4 regions of the Pseudomonas sp. KH_040 genome follow, and region 4 is predicted to be linked to each of the others. Evidence: riboswitches for the same ligand, from Rfam matches in the RefSeq annotation. Region 4 holds a riboswitch; each other region holds the start of a gene.
The links. A riboswitch is a leader RNA that binds a small molecule or an ion and turns the genes downstream of it on or off. The one in region 4 is predicted to bind cobalamin.
Positions count from the first base shown of each region.

Region 1: another riboswitch for cobalamin. It lies ahead of cobW (cobalamin biosynthesis protein CobW); the one in region 4 lies ahead of AC3IUF_RS12225 (ABC transporter substrate-binding protein).
Region 2: another riboswitch for cobalamin. It lies ahead of AC3IUF_RS17040 (TonB-dependent receptor plug domain-containing protein); the one in region 4 lies ahead of AC3IUF_RS12225 (ABC transporter substrate-binding protein).
Region 3: another riboswitch for cobalamin. It lies ahead of cobO (cob(I)yrinic acid a,c-diamide adenosyltransferase); the one in region 4 lies ahead of AC3IUF_RS12225 (ABC transporter substrate-binding protein).

Region 1 is NZ_CM174487.1:2,902,933-2,907,874, forward strand. Features, by position in the region: cobalamin riboswitch at 1,000-1,211, shown strand; gene cobW (cobalamin biosynthesis protein CobW) at 1,311-2,384, shown strand; gene cobN (cobaltochelatase subunit CobN) at 2,388-4,942, shown strand, end outside.
Region 2 is NZ_CM174487.1:3,826,623-3,831,564, forward strand. Features, by position in the region: gene AC3IUF_RS17035 (autotransporter outer membrane beta-barrel domain-containing protein) at 1-2,410, opposite strand, end outside; cobalamin riboswitch at 2,577-2,782, shown strand; gene AC3IUF_RS17040 (TonB-dependent receptor plug domain-containing protein) at 2,875-4,812, shown strand; gene AC3IUF_RS17045 ((2Fe-2S) ferredoxin domain-containing protein) at 4,812-4,942, shown strand, end outside.
Region 3 is NZ_CM174487.1:1,949,350-1,954,291, reverse strand. Features, by position in the region: gene bluB (5,6-dimethylbenzimidazole synthase) at 1-378, opposite strand, end outside; gene AC3IUF_RS08785 (cobyrinic acid a,c-diamide synthase CobB) at 375-1,775, opposite strand; gene cobO (cob(I)yrinic acid a,c-diamide adenosyltransferase) at 1,772-2,383, opposite strand; cobalamin riboswitch at 2,466-2,696, opposite strand; gene AC3IUF_RS08775 (hypothetical protein) at 2,860-3,444, shown strand; gene AC3IUF_RS08770 (PQQ-dependent sugar dehydrogenase) at 3,511-4,824, shown strand.
Region 4 is NZ_CM174487.1:2,702,418-2,707,359, forward strand. Features, by position in the region: gene AC3IUF_RS12220 (FecCD family ABC transporter permease) at 1-722, opposite strand, end outside; gene AC3IUF_RS12225 (ABC transporter substrate-binding protein) at 731-1,744, opposite strand; cobalamin riboswitch at 1,889-2,082, opposite strand; gene AC3IUF_RS12230 (Ppx/GppA family phosphatase) at 2,125-3,060, opposite strand; gene AC3IUF_RS12235 (hypothetical protein) at 3,069-3,347, shown strand; gene AC3IUF_RS12240 (ParD-like family protein) at 3,470-3,697, shown strand; gene map (type I methionyl aminopeptidase) at 3,694-4,485, shown strand; gene AC3IUF_RS12250 (alpha/beta hydrolase family protein) at 4,694-4,942, opposite strand, start outside.

The DNA of each region.
Region 1 (4,942 bases), 200 kb from region 4:
TATATCCGTTGCTGCGGGTGTTGCTGATTAGGGTTCCGCCCTTACGGCGGGTCACTTTTTCCAGACGCCCGGAGTGCCGGCCCAGAAAAAAGTAACCAAAAAGGCTTGCTCCTACGTGCGGCCCGCTCGCTGGGGCTCGGGGTTCCTTCGCTCCGGGATCGATCCGGGCGCAGCGTCTCCGGTTTGCTTCGCTGCACCTACTCCCGCTGTGTTTGGCTGCGCCAAACGGTCGCTGCGCTCCCACGCCCGGATCAATCCCTCCACTCAGCCTTCCGACGTCGCCCGTGGATCAAGATCAAGAGCAGGCGAGCTGACACTCGGCCTATTGAGTGGTGAGGAGCACAGCGTGTTCGGCTTTGGATTTGTGGTGGATTCGCCCCTCACCCCAGCCCTCTCCCGAGGGAGAGGGAGCCGATTTTTGGGCCTTTCAAAATCTGAGTTCAACGCGGTATCGCACGTCGGCGTACCTCCCCCAAACGCCTCGATCAGTCCAATCTCCCGAGGTAGAGGAAGCCGATTTATGTGCTTTTCAAAGCTTGAGTTCAACGCGATATCTCACGTCGGCGTAACCCTACCAAACCACTCGGTCAGTCCCCTCTCCCTCCGGGAGAGGGCTAGGGTGAGGGGCTCTTGATCTGGCTTTGGCTTTGGCTTTGGCTTTGGCTTTGGCTTTGGCTTTTGATCTTTTGCCCCTTCGGCAGGCCGAGCGAAGGTGTTCATCCGGGGGTTAGGCGCGCAGCGCCGTTCGACGAAGTCGAACACATCGAGAGGAGGTGCAGCGAAGCAAACCGTAGGCGATGCCCCCGGATGGACACCGTAGCGAGGGAACACTGAGCCTCAGCGAAGTGCCGTACGCCGGGGCAAAGCCTTTTGGTTCCTTTTTGGCGTTTGAAAAAGGGACTCGCTGTAAGAGCGAAACCGCCAGCGGCAGCACCCGCAGCAACGGATATGCCCCCAAAACCAAATCTCAACGCCCATTGACCCACCCTTAGACGATGCGTAGCCTTGCGCCTTCGAGGTTCTTCGGCCGTTGCCGAAGCTAAGAAGGGAACGCGGTCAATGCCGCGGCTGCCCCCGCAACTGTGAACGGTGATGTTCGCTGCCACGCCACTGCCAGCTCAACTGATGAGCCCGCGGGAAGGCGCAGCAAACGCCAGGCCCAGCGCCTGAACGCCGTCAGCCAGGAGACCTGCCTCGTCACAGATTCTCAATTCAACCGGGCGGGGTGATCCGGTGGCGAACTCTCCGGGCACGCACGCGCGTTGCCGGTTCTCGTCCCGTATGCCCGCCGCTTGCCAAAGGGCATACCGATGAAAACACTGGCCAAACTCCCCGTCACCATCGTCACCGGCTTCCTCGGTTCGGGCAAAACCACGCTGCTGCGGCACATGCTCGACAACGCTCAGGGCCGTCGTATCGCGGTGATCGTCAACGAGTTTGGCGAGTTGGGCATTGACGGTGAAATCCTCAAGCAATGCACCATCGGTTGCACCGAAGAAGAAGCCACCGGCCGCGTTTACGAGCTGGCCAACGGCTGCCTGTGCTGCACCGTTCAGGAAGAATTCTTCCCGGTGATGCGCGAACTGGTTGCCCGTCGCGGCGATCTCGACCACATCCTTATCGAAACCTCGGGCCTGGCCCTGCCAAAACCGCTGGTGCAAGCCTTCCAGTGGCCGGAAATCCGCAGCGCCTGCACCGTTGACGCGGTGATCACTGTGGTCGACAGCCCGGCCGTCGCTGCCGGCACTTTCGCCGCGTTCCCGGATCAGGTCGATGCCCAGCGCAAACTCGATCCGAACCTCGATCACGAATCGCCGCTGCACGAACTGTTCGCCGACCAACTGGCCAGCGCCGACCTCGTCATCCTCAACAAGGCCGACCAGACCAGCGCGGAAGATCTCGCTCGCGTTCGCGCTGAAGTCGCCGAAGAGCTGCCGCCAGCGGTGAAGATCATCGAAGCCAGCAACGGTCGTCTGCCACTGGACGTGCTGATCGGCCTCGGCGCCGGTTCCGAAGAACACATCGACAGCCGTCACAGCCATCATGATCACCACCACGGTGAAGGCGATGACGACCACGATGACCACGATCACGACGCCTTCGATTCGATCTCCATCGAACTGCCGCAAGCCGATGAAAGCCTGCTGCTCGACGCCCTGACGCAATTGGTGGTCAAGCACGGCATCCTCCGGGTCAAAGGTTTCGCCGCCATTCCGAACAAGCCAATGCGCCTGCTGATCCAGGGCGTGGGCACGCGTTTCGACAAGCATTTCGACCGTCAGTGGGGCGCCGATGAAGCACGCGTTACCCGTCTGGTGTTGATCGGTCAGGAACTCGACGCGGCGCAACTCGAAGCGCAACTGCGCGCCGCGCTCAGCGTTTAAACCATGCACCTGCTCAGGACCCAGCCCGGCGGTTTCGTCTCGGATGACAACATTGCCGACCTTGGACAAACCCCCGCCGAGCTGGTGATCCTGTGCAGCGGCGACTCCAGCCTGGCGCTGCTCGCCGAGGCCGCGCAGCAGTTGCCCGAGGATTATCCGAGCCTGCGTCTGGCCAATCCGATGCAGGTGCAGAATCACGCTTCGGTCGATCTGTACGTCGACGAAGTGCTGCGCCACGCCAAGGTGATTTTGATTTCGCTGCACGGCGGCATCGCCTATTGGCGGTATGGCGTTGAGCGTTTGATCGAGCTGTCCGAGCGCGGTGTGCAGGTGATTCTGGTGCCGGGCGATGACCGGCCCGACCCGGAGCTCAGCGACTTGAGCACCGTCAGCGCCGAGGATCGCGACCGGCTCTGGCAGTTCTTGCGTCAGGGCGGCCTGGGCAATGCGCTGGACTTCTTCCGCTGTCTGGCCAGCCGTTGGCTCGGCCGCGATTACCCTTGGGAAGAGCCGCAGACCCTGCCGCGCACGGCGATTTACCACCCCAATAAAACCTCCGCCGCACTGAGTGACTGGCAAGCCGAATGGCTGCCGGAAAACCCGGTGGCGGCGGTGCTGTTTTATCGTTCGCATCTGCAGGCGGCGAACACTGCTTTTATCGATGTTTTCTGCCAGCGCTTGCAGGCAGCGGGGCTGAATCCGCTGCCGATCGCGGTGGCCAGTCTGAAAGAGCCCGGCTGCCTGGCGGTGGTCGAGGATTGGCTGGATGACGTCGAGGCGGGGGTGATTCTCAACACCACCGGATTCGCTCAGTCCAGCCCCGAAGCGCCGCATCTGCGGCCGTTTCGCCGCAACATCCCGGTGATTCAGGCGATCTGCGCGCAGGACAACGAGCCCGGTTGGCGCGCCAGCGAGCAGGGCCTCGGCCCGCGCGATCTGGCCATGCACATTGCCTTGCCGGAACTCGACGGACGCATCATCAGCCGGCCGATCAGTTTCAAGGATCTGGCCTGGCGCAGTGAGCGCAGCCAGTCCGACGTGGTCTGCTATCGCGCGCAGCCTGAGCGCATGGATTTTGTCGCCGAATTGGCGCGGCGCTGGATCGATCTGGCGCGGGTGCCGAATGGCGAAAAACGCATCGCGTTGATCCTCGCCAACTACCCGACCCGTGATGGGCGCATCGGCAACGGTGTTGGCCTCGACACGCCGGCAGCGGCGCTGAATATCCTTCGCGCGTTGCAGGCTGAAGGTTATCCGATCACCGCAGAATTGCCGAGCAGCGGCACCGAGTTGATCCAGCAATTGCTCGGTGGCGTCAGCAACGATCTCGACACGATTGACCTGCGTCCGTGCCAGCAAAGCCTGGCGATGGACGCTTATTTAGCGATGTTCAACGCGCTGCCCGAGGCCAATCGCACCGCCGTTATCGAGCGCTGGGGTGCGCCGCAAAACGATCCGATGTGCCGCGACGGTCGCATGATGATCGCCGGCATTCGTTTCGGCCTGACCTTCGTCGGCATTCAACCGGCGCGCGGTTATCAGGTCGATCCGAGTGCGGTCTATCACGACCCGGATCTGGTGCCGCCGCACGGCTATCTGGCGTTCTATTTCTGGCTGCGCAACACCTACGGTGCCCACGGCGTGATTCACGTCGGCAAGCACGGCAACCTTGAGTGGCTGCCGGGCAAAGGCGTCGGGCTTTCGGAGAATTGCTGGCCGGACGCATTGCTCGGGCCGCTGCCGAACATTTATCCGTTTATCGTCAACGACCCGGGCGAGGGCGCCCAAGCGAAACGACGCACGCAAGCGGTCATCATCGATCACCTGATGCCGCCGCTGACCCGCGCCGAAACCTACGGCCCATTGCGCAATCTGGAACTGTTGGCTGACGAATATTACGAAGCACAACTGCTCGATCCGCGCCGCGCTCGCGAGTTGCAGCGCGACATTCTGCAATTGGTGCGCGAGACGCAGATCGATCGAGAACTGCAACTTGATGCCGGGCTGGACAGTGACGCCGATGCGGCGATCTGGCTGCCGCGTCTGGATACGTATTTGTGTGATCTGAAGGAATCGCAGATTCGCGATGGCTTGCACATTTTCGGCGAGTCACCGAGCGGGCGATTGCGCATTGATACGTTGCTGGCGCTGCTGCGCATTCCACGCGGAGACGGCAAGGGCGCGCAATCGAGCCTGCTGCGCGCGTTGGCCAAAGCCTTTGAACTCGGTTTCGATCCGCTCGATTGCGCGCTAGCCGATCCATGGACCGGCCCGCGCCCGGCAGAGCTGCAATCGCAAAGCGAGGAAGTCTGGCGCAGCGCCGGCGACACCCGCGAACGCCTCGAACTGTTTGCCACCGCGTTGATCTCCGAGTCCCTGCAAATCCCTTGTGGGAGCGAGCCTGCTCGCGAAGGCGTCGTATCAGTCGCTAAAGATTTACCTGATCCACCGCTTTCGCGAGCAGGCTCGCTCCCACAGGGGCCGGCGTGGGCTGAAGTCAGCGCAATCATCGACCATCTGCGCGAAGTCGTCGCCCCACGCCTCGATGCCTGCGGCCC
Region 2 (4,942 bases), 1.1 Mb from region 4:
TGTTGGCCCCGCTGATCAGCAACACATTGCCGACCGTGTTGCTGCCGGCGGCAAGGTCGAGCGTGCCGCTATGGGTGAATCGGTTTACACCGAGCAACTGGCCCTGTACAGCACCGCCCAGCGTCGGCGTATTGGCCGTTTGCCCCAAGGGCAGATAGGCGCCGCTGGCGTTGAAGCTGACGATGCCCGTCGCCGGTTGCGCCGCCAGACGAATCACACCGCTGTTGTCGATGCTGTTGGCGCCCGATGAGCCGAGATCACTGACGGCAACGCCCCAGGTATCGCGACTGCCGCTGGCACTACTGGCGGTGAAATTGCGCAGTGTCCAGGTGCCGCTGTTGGCCACCGTGCTGGCCGCGCTGACGGCATTCATAACGCCGGTTATCTGCCCGGTATTGTTGAGCGCAAACGTCGTGCCCGGTGTGGTCGCATCGGCGCGTACGGCGACATCGCTAAGCGCAGTGATCGCACCTGAGTTGGTCAACGTCTGGCTCGCACCGCCAAGGGCGATGCCGCTGCTATCGGCCCACCCACCCTGAAGCGTGGCGCTGTTACTGACATTGACGCTGCCGCCCTCGGTCAAGGCGTCTATGGCCGACGAGCCAACGCCTCGAGTAGTGATCGCGCCGCTGTTGTTGACGGTCAAATTCGCGGCGCCCGAGGCCTGGGCGAGAATGCCCTGACTGTCGCTGGCACCGAAGGTCTGGATCGCGCCGCTGTTGACCACACTTTGCGCGCCAGTGACCGAAAACGTTCGGATACCGCGTTGTTGATTGCCCCGCGCGATCAACTCCCCGCTGTTACTGACACTCAATGTGCCCAGCCCACTGCCTGAGTTGAAGGCATTGCCGGCCAGAATCGCCGCGCCCTGACCGTTGACGTCGATCAGCGGGCCGTTGAACACGACACCGACGTCGCCGCCCAGCGTCAGCGCCTGGATACCAAAAGCACCAATGCCCGTGCCGTCGCCCGAGCCAGTGTTCGAGTGGGTGATGATCGTGCCGCCGGAATTGACGTTGACCGTGCCCGTCGGCGACTGCGTCGAGGCATAGATGCCGTTGGCGTTGCTGTGCAGGGTTTCGATGCGATCGCCACGGTAGTTGACCTGAACATTGCCGCCGGTCGAATCGACCCGTATACCGCCCGCGCCAAACCCGCTGGCGAACAGATCGCCCGAGTAATCAATCAGCACATTGTTGTTTTCGGCACTGACAATGATCGCGTAGGCCCGGGTGGTGTTGATGTCGCCGAGTACTTTGATATTGCCGCTACCCGTGATCGCGACATCACCGGTACCGCGCTTGATCACGTAGATCGCCCGCGAACCGGCGGCATTGGCCGTGCTGCCGACGTTAATGGCAGCATTGTTCTCGATGCTGATCGAACCGCTGCCGCCGACATTGTCATTGGCATAGATACCGTGGGCGCCGCCACCCGTGGTGGTGATGGCGCCGTCGTTGACGATGGCGATGCTGCCAACGCTGGAAAACGAACGAATGCCGAAACCGTTGAGGCCGCTGGTACTCAGGTTGCCGCTGTTGGTCAGGCGGGTATTGCCTGTGCCGCCCTCGGTGAACAAGCCAAAGGCGTTCATGCCGATGCTTTGCACATTCGCCGCGTTGATCAGTGTGGTGTTGCCATTGACTGCGCGGGTATGCACGCCGGCGTGGTTACCAATGCCGGCAGTCGGCAAAGTGTCGTCAATGATCGGAAGACCGGCCGAGAGTGCATCATCGTTGTTGACCAGAATATTCACGCCACTGCCGACGTTGACGTTGGTCTCGCCACTGCCCGTGGCTTTGGTCCAGACGCCGTTGCCGCCAAGCAACGTGATCTGGCCATTGCCCTGATGATTCAGGTTGATCGCCCCGCCGCCGCTGGCGTTGATGTCGATGCCATCGTGTTCATTGCCGACCACGGTATTGAGGATGTTCAGCGTGGTGCCGGCACTCACCGAAAACGTCGACGAGCCAGCGCTGGCATTGGTGATCGCCAGCGCGTCCAGGCCACTGCCGCCGACATTCACCGTGTTGGTCCCGCCATTGACGCTGAGGCTGGCGTTGCCGGTGGTGCCGATGACATTGGCAAACACTGCGTTGGCGGCCGTTGGGGGTGTGCTGTTTACCGTAGTGCCAGTGAGTGTCAGCGTGGTGTTGGCATTGTTGCCACGACTGTTCAACGAGGAACCCGCCGTAGTGGTAATGGTAGTGCCCGACTGCGTGCTGATCGACGCATCGACGCCGGCCGCCGGCAAACAGGTTTGCGAGACGTTGTAGGCACCCGCCGCCAGAGGCCCGCACGCAGCTTGAGCGTCTGCGAGCATCAGGGTGTTGGCCATGGCGACCAGTAAAGCGCTGCGAATGAAATGCGGGGCGTGCCCACCGTGAGGATGGCCGCTGGCACCGTGCATGAGAACCTCCCTGTTCAGCGTACGTGGCGAATCCCTCACGCCTGTCGACGCCGCGCGATATTGCGTTGTGATTACCGCTATAGACCTTAGTAGTTATTTCCAAAGTTGGTAATTCGCGGGTCGAGTACCTGTATCGGCAAGTTGACGAACGGTCATTCGAATGTTCAGATGCCGCCCAGTTTCAGGTGTCCCATGCCGCCGTGCATGGGGTGAAACGGGAAACCGGTACGTTCTTTTCGAACAAGTCCGGTGCTGCCCCCGCAACGGTATGCGCGTGATGCTTTCGATACACCACTGTGGTTAGACGGCCATGGGAAGGTGAAAGCCTCGATACGCGCGAGCCCGGAGACCGGCCTGAATTGCTGTTTGGCAAAATCCTGCGGTGGGCGGGCATGGGCCGGTATTGGCTGTGCGCGATGCCTTCTCTTGCATGCTCTTCTGCGAAGATCCTTTTCGAGAAGACAATGATTCGACCTTTCTACACTTCTGCTCCAACCCTGTTTCTTGGTTGCCTGTTCAGCCCGCTGCTACTGGCCGACGACACACCACTGGAACTCAATCAGCAAATCGTTTCCGCACCGTCGGTGGAGTCGACCACGGTCGCCGACATGGCGAAGTTCGGCAGCAAGGTCGAGATCGTCAGCCGCGAACAGATCGAGCGCGCCGGCCCCAGTGCCGATGTCAGCCGCGTCATGCAGATGTTCATTCCCGGCCTGTACGTGGCGCCGAAAAATGGCCCGTTCGACTACGGCACCTATTCGCTGCTGGGCGGGCGCAACGATGACACGCTGATCCTGCTCGACGGCGTGCGCCTGAACAATCGCCTGTACGGCGGCCTCTATCTAGACACTTTGCCAGCCAACGCCATCGAACGCATCGAAGTACTCAAAGGGGGCCAGAGCCTGTTGTTCGGCACCCAAGCCGTATCCGGCGTGATCAACATCGTCACCCGCAGCCCGCAATCGCGCAAAGCCGCCGGCGAAGTGAATCTGGGCGTGGACAGCTTTGGCGGCACCACCGAAGACGCTCGCGTCGAGAACATCTTCAATAACGGTTTCGGCGATCTCGGTTTGCTGGCGTATGTCAGCCACAACGTTTCCGACGGCTATCAACCGTATCGCAACCGCGACCTGAAAAACGTCAGCGAGAAGAACCGCGCCTACGAAGTCACCACCTTCGGCGGCAAGGCGATTCAGTCATTTGGCGATGATGCGCGGCTGGAACTGTTCTACCAATACGCCGACGCCAATCTCGACTTCGCCCGCCCTGTGGACAACCACAAAACCACCAACGACCGCGTGCAGCAAATCGCTACGGCGACCTTCGAGCAAACCCTCAACGAACGCCTGAGCTACTTCGTCAAAGGCCATATCAACGATTGGGACACGCGCTACACCCGGGTCAACAACGTCAATGGCGGCGGCACCAAGGTCATTAATCACAACGACTATTGGGGCTTCACCGACTGGGGTGTGCAGGCCGAAGGCAAGGCTGAATTGCCCGGCGGCCATGTGCTGGTGTTCGGCAGCGACAACCAGTGGTTCAAGGGCCAGGACGACGTGCTGATCATCGACAACGACAAGGCCGAAGCCCATGCGTTCTACACGCAACTGCGCCCGCAGATCGACGCCCTGCCCGACTGGCATCCGAGCATCGGCGTGCGTCACGAGGCCATGAGCGGTGGCGACAGCGCCACGGTCGGCATGCTCACTTCGCTGTATGACCTCAACGACAACTGGTCGGTGCGCGGTCAATACGGCAGCGCCTACAAACTGCCGAACGCCGAGCAACTGTTCGTCAACGAGCCGGGCGACGAGATCGGTAACCGCAACCTGAAACCGGAAAAAAGCCGCAATACGGAGCTGGGGGTCGACTACAAGGGCCTGCTGCTGGATCGCGAATTCAGCGCCAGCGTGACCCTGTTCAAACGCAAGATCGACGACCTGATCACCCTCAATGACATTCAGTGGGTCAACGGTGAAGGCACGATCCAGATGCGCGGTTTCGAGGCGGACGCGAAACTGGCGCTCAACGATCAGTGGAGCCTGCAAGCGGACATGACCCGCAACCTCACCGAGTCGCGTACCGGTGTGACGATCAACGACATCCCAAGCTTCTTCGCCCGCTCGCGGGTGGGTTATGAATCGGAAAATCGCCTGTGGGGTGTTGGCGGTGCGATCCGTTACATCCGCGATATCAAAAGCTCGAAGCAAGTCGAATACGGCAATTATTCGGTGGTCGACGCCGACGCTTATCGCTACCTCGACAACGCCCACCAACACCGGGTGAGTCTGCTGGTGGAAAACCTCTTCGACCGCGACTACGTCACCAGCCGTTCGAGCAACGTCGACAACCTCGGCCGGCCGTTCACCTCCGAAGTACGCTACACGTACCGCTTCTGATGAGTGAAATCAAAACCGTCGACGGCGTCGATACGCACCCGGACTGGTCGCATGTGCCCGAGCATGCGCGCCATGTGTTCCTCTGCACCGGCCCGCGCTGCACCCAGCGCGGTGCCTTGCAGTTATGGAA
Region 3 (4,942 bases), 750 kb from region 4:
CGGCAGCGTGCGGCGACCGAAGATGTGTTTTTCGCGATCGTCCATCAGCGCGGCGACCAGCACTTCGGCGCAGTCATGGATGCCTTCGACCTTGAGTTTCATGAACTCGTCACTGCGCTCGCCGAGGGCTTCTGCGGTGCGGATGCGTTCTTCTTCCACGAGGTTCTGGATCTGGCCACGCAAGGTTCTATCGCTGATGCGGATGAAACGCCACGGCTGCATGAGGCCGACGCTTGGGGCCTGGTGAGCGGCTTCCAGTAGTCGGCGCAGCAATTCCGGCTCGACGGTGCCGCCGGTGAAGTGGCGCATGTCGCGGCGTTCGGCGATGGCTTTATAGACGGCTTGGCGCTCGGCTTCGGAGAATGCGTTGTCTGTCATGGCCCTTTCGCTGGCAAGCCAGCTCCCACAGGGGATTGCATTTCTTCAGGAAGCTCACCGCCCAATGTGGGAGCTGGCTTGCCAGCGATGGCGGCATGGAGGTCGGGTGCAAACAATGCTGCGATAGCCGCGGGACTCGACGGGAAGTAGAAGTGCACATAAGAGGCCGTCATCCGCCCGTCCCGATAAACCGCCTCGGCGCCGCGCCCGCCATTCGGACTCAAGCCACGCGCAATCGGCGTCAGCTCAGTCGTCGTCAACGAATGATGATAAGTGTGCCCACGCAACGATCCTTCCGGCAAATCCACTGCTTGCAGCGCCAGTGCAGCCAGACGCTTCTGCATCACCGCGTCGCCCTTAAGCAGCCCGACCAGCTCAGCGCGAGTACCCTCAACGTCGGTCAGCGAATCCAGCAGATAAAGCATCCCGCCACATTCGGCGAGCAACGGTTTGCCCGCTGCGTGATGCGCACGAATCGCCTCCAGCATCGCGGTGTTCTGCGACAACGCAAGGTGGTGCAATTCCGGATACCCACCGGGCAAATACAGGCTGTCCGCCTCAGGCAATTGCGTGTCGCGGATCGGCGAGAAGAAACTCAACTCGGCGCCCATCGCTCGCAACAGATCGAGACTCGCGCCGTAGGTGAAGGCAAACGCCTCATCACGGGCAACGGCGATTCGCACATTCTTCAGCAGCGGCTCTACAGCGATCACATCAGGCGCGGCGAATTCCACGGCCGGTGGCAGCGCTACCTCGCAACTGCTGGCCAATGCATCGGCGGCGGCATCGAGACGCACATCGAGGTCATTCAGTTCGCTGGCCTGCACCAGGCCGAGATGGCGACTCGGCAGTTCGATACCGGTCTCACGGGACAACGCGCCATACCAACGCAAACCTTCCGTGAGGCTGCCTTCGAGCAATTGCGCATGGCGCAAAGTGCCGACACGATTAGCCAGGACACCGGCAAACGGCAGATCCGGCTGATACTTCGCCAGGCCCAGCGCCAGCGCACCAAAGGTCTGCGCCATGGCCGTGCCGTCGATCACGCCGAGCACCGGCACGCCGAAGTGCCGCGCCAGATCGGCGCTGGACGGCGTGCCATCGAACAGGCCCATCACGCCTTCGATCAGAATCAGATCCGCCTCATTGGCGGCTTCCCACAACAGACGACGACTTTCCTGCTCGCCGACCATCCACATGTCCAGTTGATACACCGGCGCACCGCTGGCGCGTTCGAGAATCATCGGATCGAGAAAGTCCGGGCCGCATTTGAACACGCGCACCTTGCGCCCCTGATTGCGATGCAAACGGGCGAGCGCGGCGGTGACGGTGGTCTTGCCCTGACCGGAAGCCGGCGCGGCGATGAGCACCGCCGGGCAGTGACGTGGCTGATTCAAAGTTCGACGCCTTTCTGCGCTTTGATGCCAGCCTGGAAGGCGTGTTTGAGCATGCCCATTTCAGTCACAGTGTCGCCCATTTCGATCATTTCCGGCTTGGCCGCGCGACCGGTGACGATCACATGCTGCATCGGCGGACGCGCCTGCAAATCGCTGAGCACCTGATCGAGATCGAGGTAACCATGTTTGAGGGCGATGTTGAGTTCGTCGAGCACCACCAGACCGATCGACGGATCGCGCAGCAGTTCGCGGGACACGGCCCACGCGGCTTCGGCGGCGGCGATGTCGCGCTGACGATCCTGGGTTTCCCAGGTGAAGCCCTCGCCCATCACATGAAAGCGCACTTGCTCAGGGAAGCGGCGAAAAAACAGCTCTTCGCCGGTGCTGTTGCGGCCCTTGATGAACTGCACCACGCCGCACTGCATGCCGTGGCCCATGGCGCGGGCGAGCATGCCGAACGCCGAGCTGCTTTTGCCTTTGCCATTGCCGGTCAGCACCAGCACCAGCCCGCACTCGTCAGGCGAGTTGGCGATGCGTTCGTCGATCACGGCTTTTTTGCGCTGCATACGCGCCAGATGGCGTTCGTCGCGCTCGGGGGAATCGGTCATGGGGGGAGCTCTCCGTTGAGGCTGGATAACGGCGGGCAGGCACAAGAATAGACGGCAAAAAGCCTGGCATCGCCCACCGTGATGCCGCTGGATGGATCAGGCCGGTCTCCGGGCTCATGAGCGGCGTTTCGCCTGACTGCGCGCCTTCCCGCTTCTTTCGAGGCAGTGGCTCAAGGCGCAGTTTTCACTCATTTACCGTTGCGGGGGCAGCGCCGGGATCGTGGTGGTTCTTCGTGCGAAGACAACCCTCACCGGCTTCCCTGTTTCACTCTGTCGACGCAGGTCACAGAGCACCTGAAACAAGCCGCGAAGGTTAGAGGGTTGGGGGTGGAGCGTCAATTAAAGAGGTGGTCATCGGGCGAATAACTGCCGCCGATCAATTATCTGACGCCAATCTTGTGCCACACTGATACAAATGATATCAAAGAGCCATGCTTTTCCCGAAAAGCCCACTACAACAATAAAGGATGATGACGATGCAAGGCATGATCATCAGCAACCCGCGCCTGGAATTCCTGCGCCCGGTGCTTGAACGCTGGTTTGACTGTATCGACCGTTACAACGCCGTGCGCGGCGACAGCGACACCCCTTACTGGCATGACGAGAAAGCCAATCTCGGATTGCTCTCGGCCGCAGCCTGGATGGCTGAGCTGGTGACTTTGAACGGCACTGCCACGCGCAAGCAGAATGAAGAAGGCGAGCGCAATGCCCGCGCTGATCTGTTTCTGGCCGGTGCCGAAGACCGCGCCTTTATCCAGGCCACCCAGCGCTGGCCAAAGGTTACCAACCTCAATCTGACCCAAGCCCTGCTGGACATCACCAACGACGCCAAACGCATCAGCTACGCCAGCGACCTCAAGCTCGGCTGCCTGTTTGTCGCGCCGCAAAAAGCCCAGCACAGCGCCAGCCCCGAAGAGCTGCAGGACATGGTCGACGACCTGCAAAAGGAACACACTTGCGCGGTCGCCTGGTATTTCCCCTACGCCTACCGCAAGTTACGCAGCGAAGCCGGCAATTATCACCCGGGCATCGCCGTGCTGTTCAAGGAAGCGCGCGGTTGAGCAGTTGAACCATCGGGCTTGCGCCCTCCTCTATGATTAGGAATGCATTCATAGGGAAGATCAGCAATGCGCAAGCCCCAGCTCGTTTTTGTCATCGCCTTCGCCGGAGGACTCGCCGCCTGCGGTGAAACCTCCAGCCTGCAAGTCTCCGACGGCACCGGCCCGTCACCGAAGCTGCCCGAACCGAACAAGACCCTGATCCCGACGGTGAATATCGCCCCGGCGATCGGCTGGCCCGACGGCGGCAAACCGACAGCGGCGGCTGGCACCCAGGTCGCGGCATTCGCCGAAGGCCTCGATCATCCGCGCTGGCTCTATGTGCTGCCCAATGGCGATGTGTTGGTAGCGGAAACCAATGCCCCACCAAAACCGGATGACAGCAGCGGGATTCGCGGCTGGGTGATGAAGAAGGTCATGGGCAAGGCTGGCGCTGGCGTGCCAAGCCCAAACCGCATCACCCTGCTGCGTGACGCCGATCACGATGGCGTCGCCGAGACCCGCACGGTGTTTCTGCAAAACCTCAACTCGCCGTTCGGCATGACCCTGGTTGGCAATGACCTGTACGTCGCCGATACCGATCGCCTGCTGCGTTTCAACTACGAACCCGGCGCGACCGAGATCAAATCGCAGCCGATCAAGGTCGTCGATCTGCCCGGCGGCACGCTGAATCACCACTGGACCAAAAACGTCATCGCCAGCAAGGACGGCAGCAAACTGTACGTCACGGTCGGCTCGAACAGTAATGTCGGCGAAAATGGTCTGGATAAAGAAGAAGGCCGCGCGGCGATCTGGGAAGTCGATCGGGCGACCGGCAATCACCGCATCTTTGCCTCGGGCATCCGCAACCCCAATGGCCTGGCCTGGGAGCCTGTCAGTGGCGCGCTGTGGACAGCGGTCAACGAACGCGACGAAATCGGCAGTGATCTGGTGCCGGACTACATCACTTCCGTGAAGGACGGTGGTTTTTATGGCTGGCCGTTCAGCTATTACGGCCAGCACGTCGATGTGCGTGTGTCGCCGCAAAATCCGGACCTGGTGGCCAAAGCCATCGCCCCGGATTACGCAGTCGGACCGCACACTGCCTCACTGGGTCTGAGCTTCGCCGAGGGCAACACGCTGCCGGCGCAGTTCAAGGAAGGCGCGTTCATCGGCCAGCATGGTTCATGGAACCGTAAACCGCACAGTGGCTACAAAGTGATTTTCGTGCCGTTTACCGGTGGCAAGCCGAGTGGCAAACCGGTGGATGTGCTGACCGGTTTCCTCGACAAGGACGAGAATGCACTAGGTCGCCCGGTGGGCGTGGTGATCGATCAGCAAGGTGGCTTGCTGGTGGCGGATGATGTCGGCAACAAGGTGTGGCGAGTGTCGGCCAGCAAATAATTTTCGCCATGCACAAACAACTGTAGGAGTGAGCCTGCTCGCGATAACTTCGTATCAGTCGACATCATCATTGACTGAACGACCGCTATCGCGAGCTGGCTCACTCCTACATGGGATT
Region 4 (4,942 bases):
AGCAAAATCTGCACCCGTCGCACCGGAATACCGAGGGATGCCGCCGAATCCGCGCCAAAGGTAAACGCATCCAGCGCCCGCCGATGCCACAGGCACACGACCAGTCCCAGCACGGCAACCGGCACTGCCAGCCATACCGATGGCCAGCGCACGCCACCGAGATTGCCCAGCAGCCAGAACATGATGCCGCGCGCCTGTTCGGAGCTGGCCGAACGAGTAATCAGAAACGCCGTCAGGGCATTGAATAACTGCGAACCGGCGATCCCGGCAAGAATGATCTGCCCGGTGCCGCTGGCCGAACCGCTGACTCGCGCCAGCAGAATCACCAGCACGAACGCCGTGACCGCGCCGGCGAAGGCACCGACTGACAATGAGATCATCCCCGCGCCAACGCCAAGCAGCGCGACCATCACCGCCCCGGTCGAGGCGCCGGCAGAAATCCCCAGCAAGTAGGGATCGGCCAGCGGATTACGCAGCAGCGACTGCAAAATCACCCCGCACGTCGCCAGACCGGCACCGCACGCGGCTGCGACCAGTGCGCGGGTCAGGCGGTAGTTCCAGACGATGCCTTCATCGATAGGATCCAGCGCGTATCCGGCGCCCCACAATTTGTTCGCCAGCACTTGCACGACCACACCCGGTTCAATCGAGGTTTCACCGATGGCCACGCCCGCAACCACTGCAATCAACAGCGTCGCCAGGGCCAGCAACGTACGGATCAGGCTGGCACTCATTGCGACAGGTCATAGCCGTTGATGGCCGTGGCCAGTTGCTCGATGCCGTCGAACATGCGCAAGCTCGCCTGCATGGCCATGGCGTCGAGAATGATGATGCGGTTGTGTTTCACCGCGTCCATGTTGCGTGTCACCGGATCGCTGCGCAGGAAGGCGAGTTTCTTTTCATAGTCGTCAGCGGGGAAGCGTCGACGATCCATGCGCGCGATCACGAGGAAGGTCGGATTGGCTTTGGCGATGGTTTCCCAGCCGACCGTTGGCCACTCTTCATCGGACGCCACCACGTTGCGCACGCCGAGGGTGCTGAGCATGAAATCGGGAATGCCTTTGTGTCCGGCCACAAATGGCTCGATGTCCATTTGTGCACTGGAGAACCACACCAGCGCGCTGGCATCCTTCAGTTGTTTACCTTGGGCGGTGGCAATCGACTTGGCGAGGCTGGCCTTGAGTTCGTCGTTGAGCCGCTGGCCACGCTCCTGCACATCAAAGATTTGCGCCAGTTGGCTCACGCTTTTGTAAATCGTCTCGATGCGAAACGGCGCCAGTCGCGTGCCATCGGCGCCGACGAGGTTGTCCTTGGCTTCGCAATCGGAAGGCAGCAGGTAGGTCGGAATCTTCAATTCATGAAATTGCTCACGGGTGCCGACCGCGCCTTGCGGGCCGACCATCCATTCCAGCTCCACGGCGACCAGTTCCGGGCGCTTGCCGATCACCGATTCGAAACTCGGTTCGTTATCGGCCAGACGCTCGATCTTGTCATTCTGTGTCTTGTATTTATTCAGCACGTTGTTGAACCACAACGAGGTGCCGACGACTTTGTCGCCCAGGCCCATGGCGTAGAGCATTTCCGTGCCGGCCTGGCCGATGGTCACGGTGCGCGTCGGTGCGTGTTGGAAATTGAGGGTGCTGCCGCAGTTTTCGATCGTCAGCGGATAGACCGTCGGTGCCGCTTGCGCCATGGCGCCAAGGCTCAGGCCGGTGATGAGGGTGGCGATGCGGGGCAGCAGCATGGGGCAGTCTCCAGGGGAACCGTACGGGGAGCGGGAGAGTACGGATCGGAAACACACCATCGAACGCGGTCAGGGAAACTGCGCAAGGCCGGTCATCAAAAGAAGAAGTACACGGCACGATGTCCTTCCCGGACACCCCGCCGGTTAGTAATCACTGTGCCGGCAGGTCTCCTGACTGATGCGTCATCGCCTGGCTCCGGCCTTCCCGGGATTCACCCAGTGGCAGTCGTGGAGCAGGCTCGGCACCTACAGTTGCGGGGGCAGTTCCGGTCAATGCTGTGCAAGCACCCCGGATTCCCTATTAGTCCCGTTCGGGAACCAGCGGCGGCATGGTAGTCGATCAAGCCGCTGAAGGGGAGACGAATCTGTCGTGGCGAGGATTAGTGCTGGCTCATCAAACCGTGCAAGACGCCTAAACGCAGGCCCGGTTCGGAGGGCAGCATTTGCGCGATGCCGAACACTTTGAACGCCGCCAGCATCAACACCAGACCGCCGGGCAGAATGCTCTGGCGATGGGGTTGCAGGCCGGCGAGCTTGAGCTGTTGCACGTTGTTCACTTTCAGCAGAAGTAACGACAGGCGCAGCAGTCCGCCGTAGGTGATGCCGTCCTGGCCGAAGTCGTTGAGGCGATTGGCCTTGAGCACTTTGGCCAGCATGCGCGCAGTGCCGGAAGAGCCGATGGTCTGCTGCCAGCCTTGCGCGCGATAGCGCTTGGCGACGTGTTCAAACTGCAGGATGGCGAAGCGTTCGGCCTCCTGTAGCGCGCCGGCGGACACATCGCCGCCGCGAAAGAATCGCGTGCTCAAGGTGCCGCTGCCGATGGCGATGCTTTCGGTTAACAAGGGTTGTGAGCCCTGGCCGAGGATCAGCTCGGTGGAGCCTCCGCCGATGTCGACCACCAGGCGCAGGTCGTCGGCGCTGGGCAAGGCGTGAGTTACGCCGGCGTAGACCAGCCGCGCCTCTTCATGGCCGCAAATGACGTCGATGGGAAAGCCCAGATGCCGCTCGGCACTGGCCAGAAACAGCTGCGCGTTATCCGCTTCACGCACCGCACTGGTCGCCACCGCACGCACCCGGCCGGCCTCGAAACCGCGCAGTTTCTTGCCGAATCGCGCCAATGCCTGCCAGCCGCGATCCAGTGCCAGTGCGTCCAGCGCACCGCCATCAAAGCCTTCGGCAAGCCGCACCGGTTCACGCAGGGTTTTCACTTCCTGAATCTGCAGGCCCTTTCGACTGCGCACCGACTGGCCGATCATCAGGCGAAAGGCATTCGAACCCAGGTCGATGGCGGCAAACAGCGAGGCGTCGTCTTTCATGGGAATCCTTGCAGAGCATCCGTCGCGAGGCTCAAGACGGTTTGCGAGGATTCTGCCGTGATCTTGATGACATCCTGATGACGGGGCAGGGGCGGTTGAATGAATTTGCGGCTGTCATGACACTGTCATTATCCGGCGTCTATGCTGCGGCCAATACATCGCGTGTTCTTAAAGTTTTTGCTGCCGAATTTGGCAGCTTTTTTTTGCCCGCGATTTGGCAATGCCGCGAACTGATCGTTCCCACGCTCCGCGTGGTAATGCCTCTAGGGACGCTCCGCGTCCAGTGACGCGGAGCGTCACGGGCTGCATTCCCACGCAGGAGCGTGGGAACGATCAGCGTGTGTGTTTGCAATTTTGGTGGATGCTTGGCTAATATACGATCCATATACACATCGTATCGGATTCATATATGGGCATCGTAAAGATTTCAGAGGACATGCACGAGAACCTGCGCATCTCCAGCAATGCGCTCAGCCGCTCGATCAACGCGCAGGCCGAGCACTGGATGCGCATCGGCATGCTCGCCGAACTGCACCCCAACCTCGACCACAGCGCCATTTGCCGCTTGCTGATCCGCGCCGAACAGAACGGCGGGCTGGATCTGCAACAACTGACTCAGGAAGCCGTCAGCGCATGAGAAACCAGATCAAGATCAACACCCCGGCCGACATCGCGCAATCGCGTGCTGCCGGCAAACTCGCCGCCGAGGTACTGGCAATGCTGGTGCCGCACGTCAAGGCCGGCGTCACCACAGATCAGCTCGATCAACTGTGCAACGACTACATCGTCAACGTGCAGAAAGCCGTGCCAGCCAACGTCGGTTATCACGGCTTCCCGAAAACCGTCTGCGCCTCGGTCAACGATGTGGTCTGCCACGGCATCCCGTCGGGCACACCTCTGAAGGATGGCGACATCGTCAACCTCGACATCGCGGTGATCAAGGACGGCTGGTTCGGTGATACCAGCCGCATGTACGTGGTCGGTGAGGCGACGCCTGAGGCGCAGCACCTGATCAAGACCACTTACGAGGCGATGTGCGCGGGTATTCGTGTGGTGAAACCTGGCGCCACGTTGGGCGACATCGGCCACGCGATCCAGACGCTGGCGGAGAAGGAAGGTTTCAGCGTAGTGCGCGAATATTGTGGGCACGGCATCGGCAAGATTTACCATGACGAGCCGCAGATTTTGCATTACGGCTTTCCCAATCAAGGCATGAAGCTCAAGGCCGGGATGATTTTCACTGTCGAGCCGATGCTCAATGCCGGCAAGCGCCATGTGAAGAACATGCCGGATGGCTGGACGGTGCTGACCAAGGATGGCTCGTTGTCGGCGCAATGGGAGCACATGGTTGCGGTGACGGAGACGGGGTTCGAAATCCTCACGGCCTGGCCGGACGAAATCGAAGGCTATTCCCCGATCACCTAAACACCATAAATCACCTGTGGGAGCGAGCTTGCTCGCGAAGAGGCCGTGTCAGTCAACATCAACATTGAATGACACAGCGCATTCGCGAGCAGGCTCGCTCCCACAGTTGGAATGCATTCCTGTAGGAGCTGTCGAGTGAAGCGAGGCTGCGATCTTTTGATCTTGTTTTGAAGCAAGATCAAAAGATCGCAGCCTGCAGCAGCTCAGGTTATGTGGTGTGTGCAGGGGCGCTTTGCAGCCAATCAAGCACCTCATCCCACAACGGCTGTGCGCTTTCGCGGAAGTAACCCATGTGCCCGTACGGTTTGCTGCCCAGTGGCGGCTGCAGATCCAGCAATGTCAGCGGTGCATTCACCATGGCTTTGACAAACGCATCGCGCGAACGCGGCGGCGCCCACGGATCATCGACCGACGTGGCGAAAACGCATGGCGTTGTGACCTCGGCGTAGAGTGCATG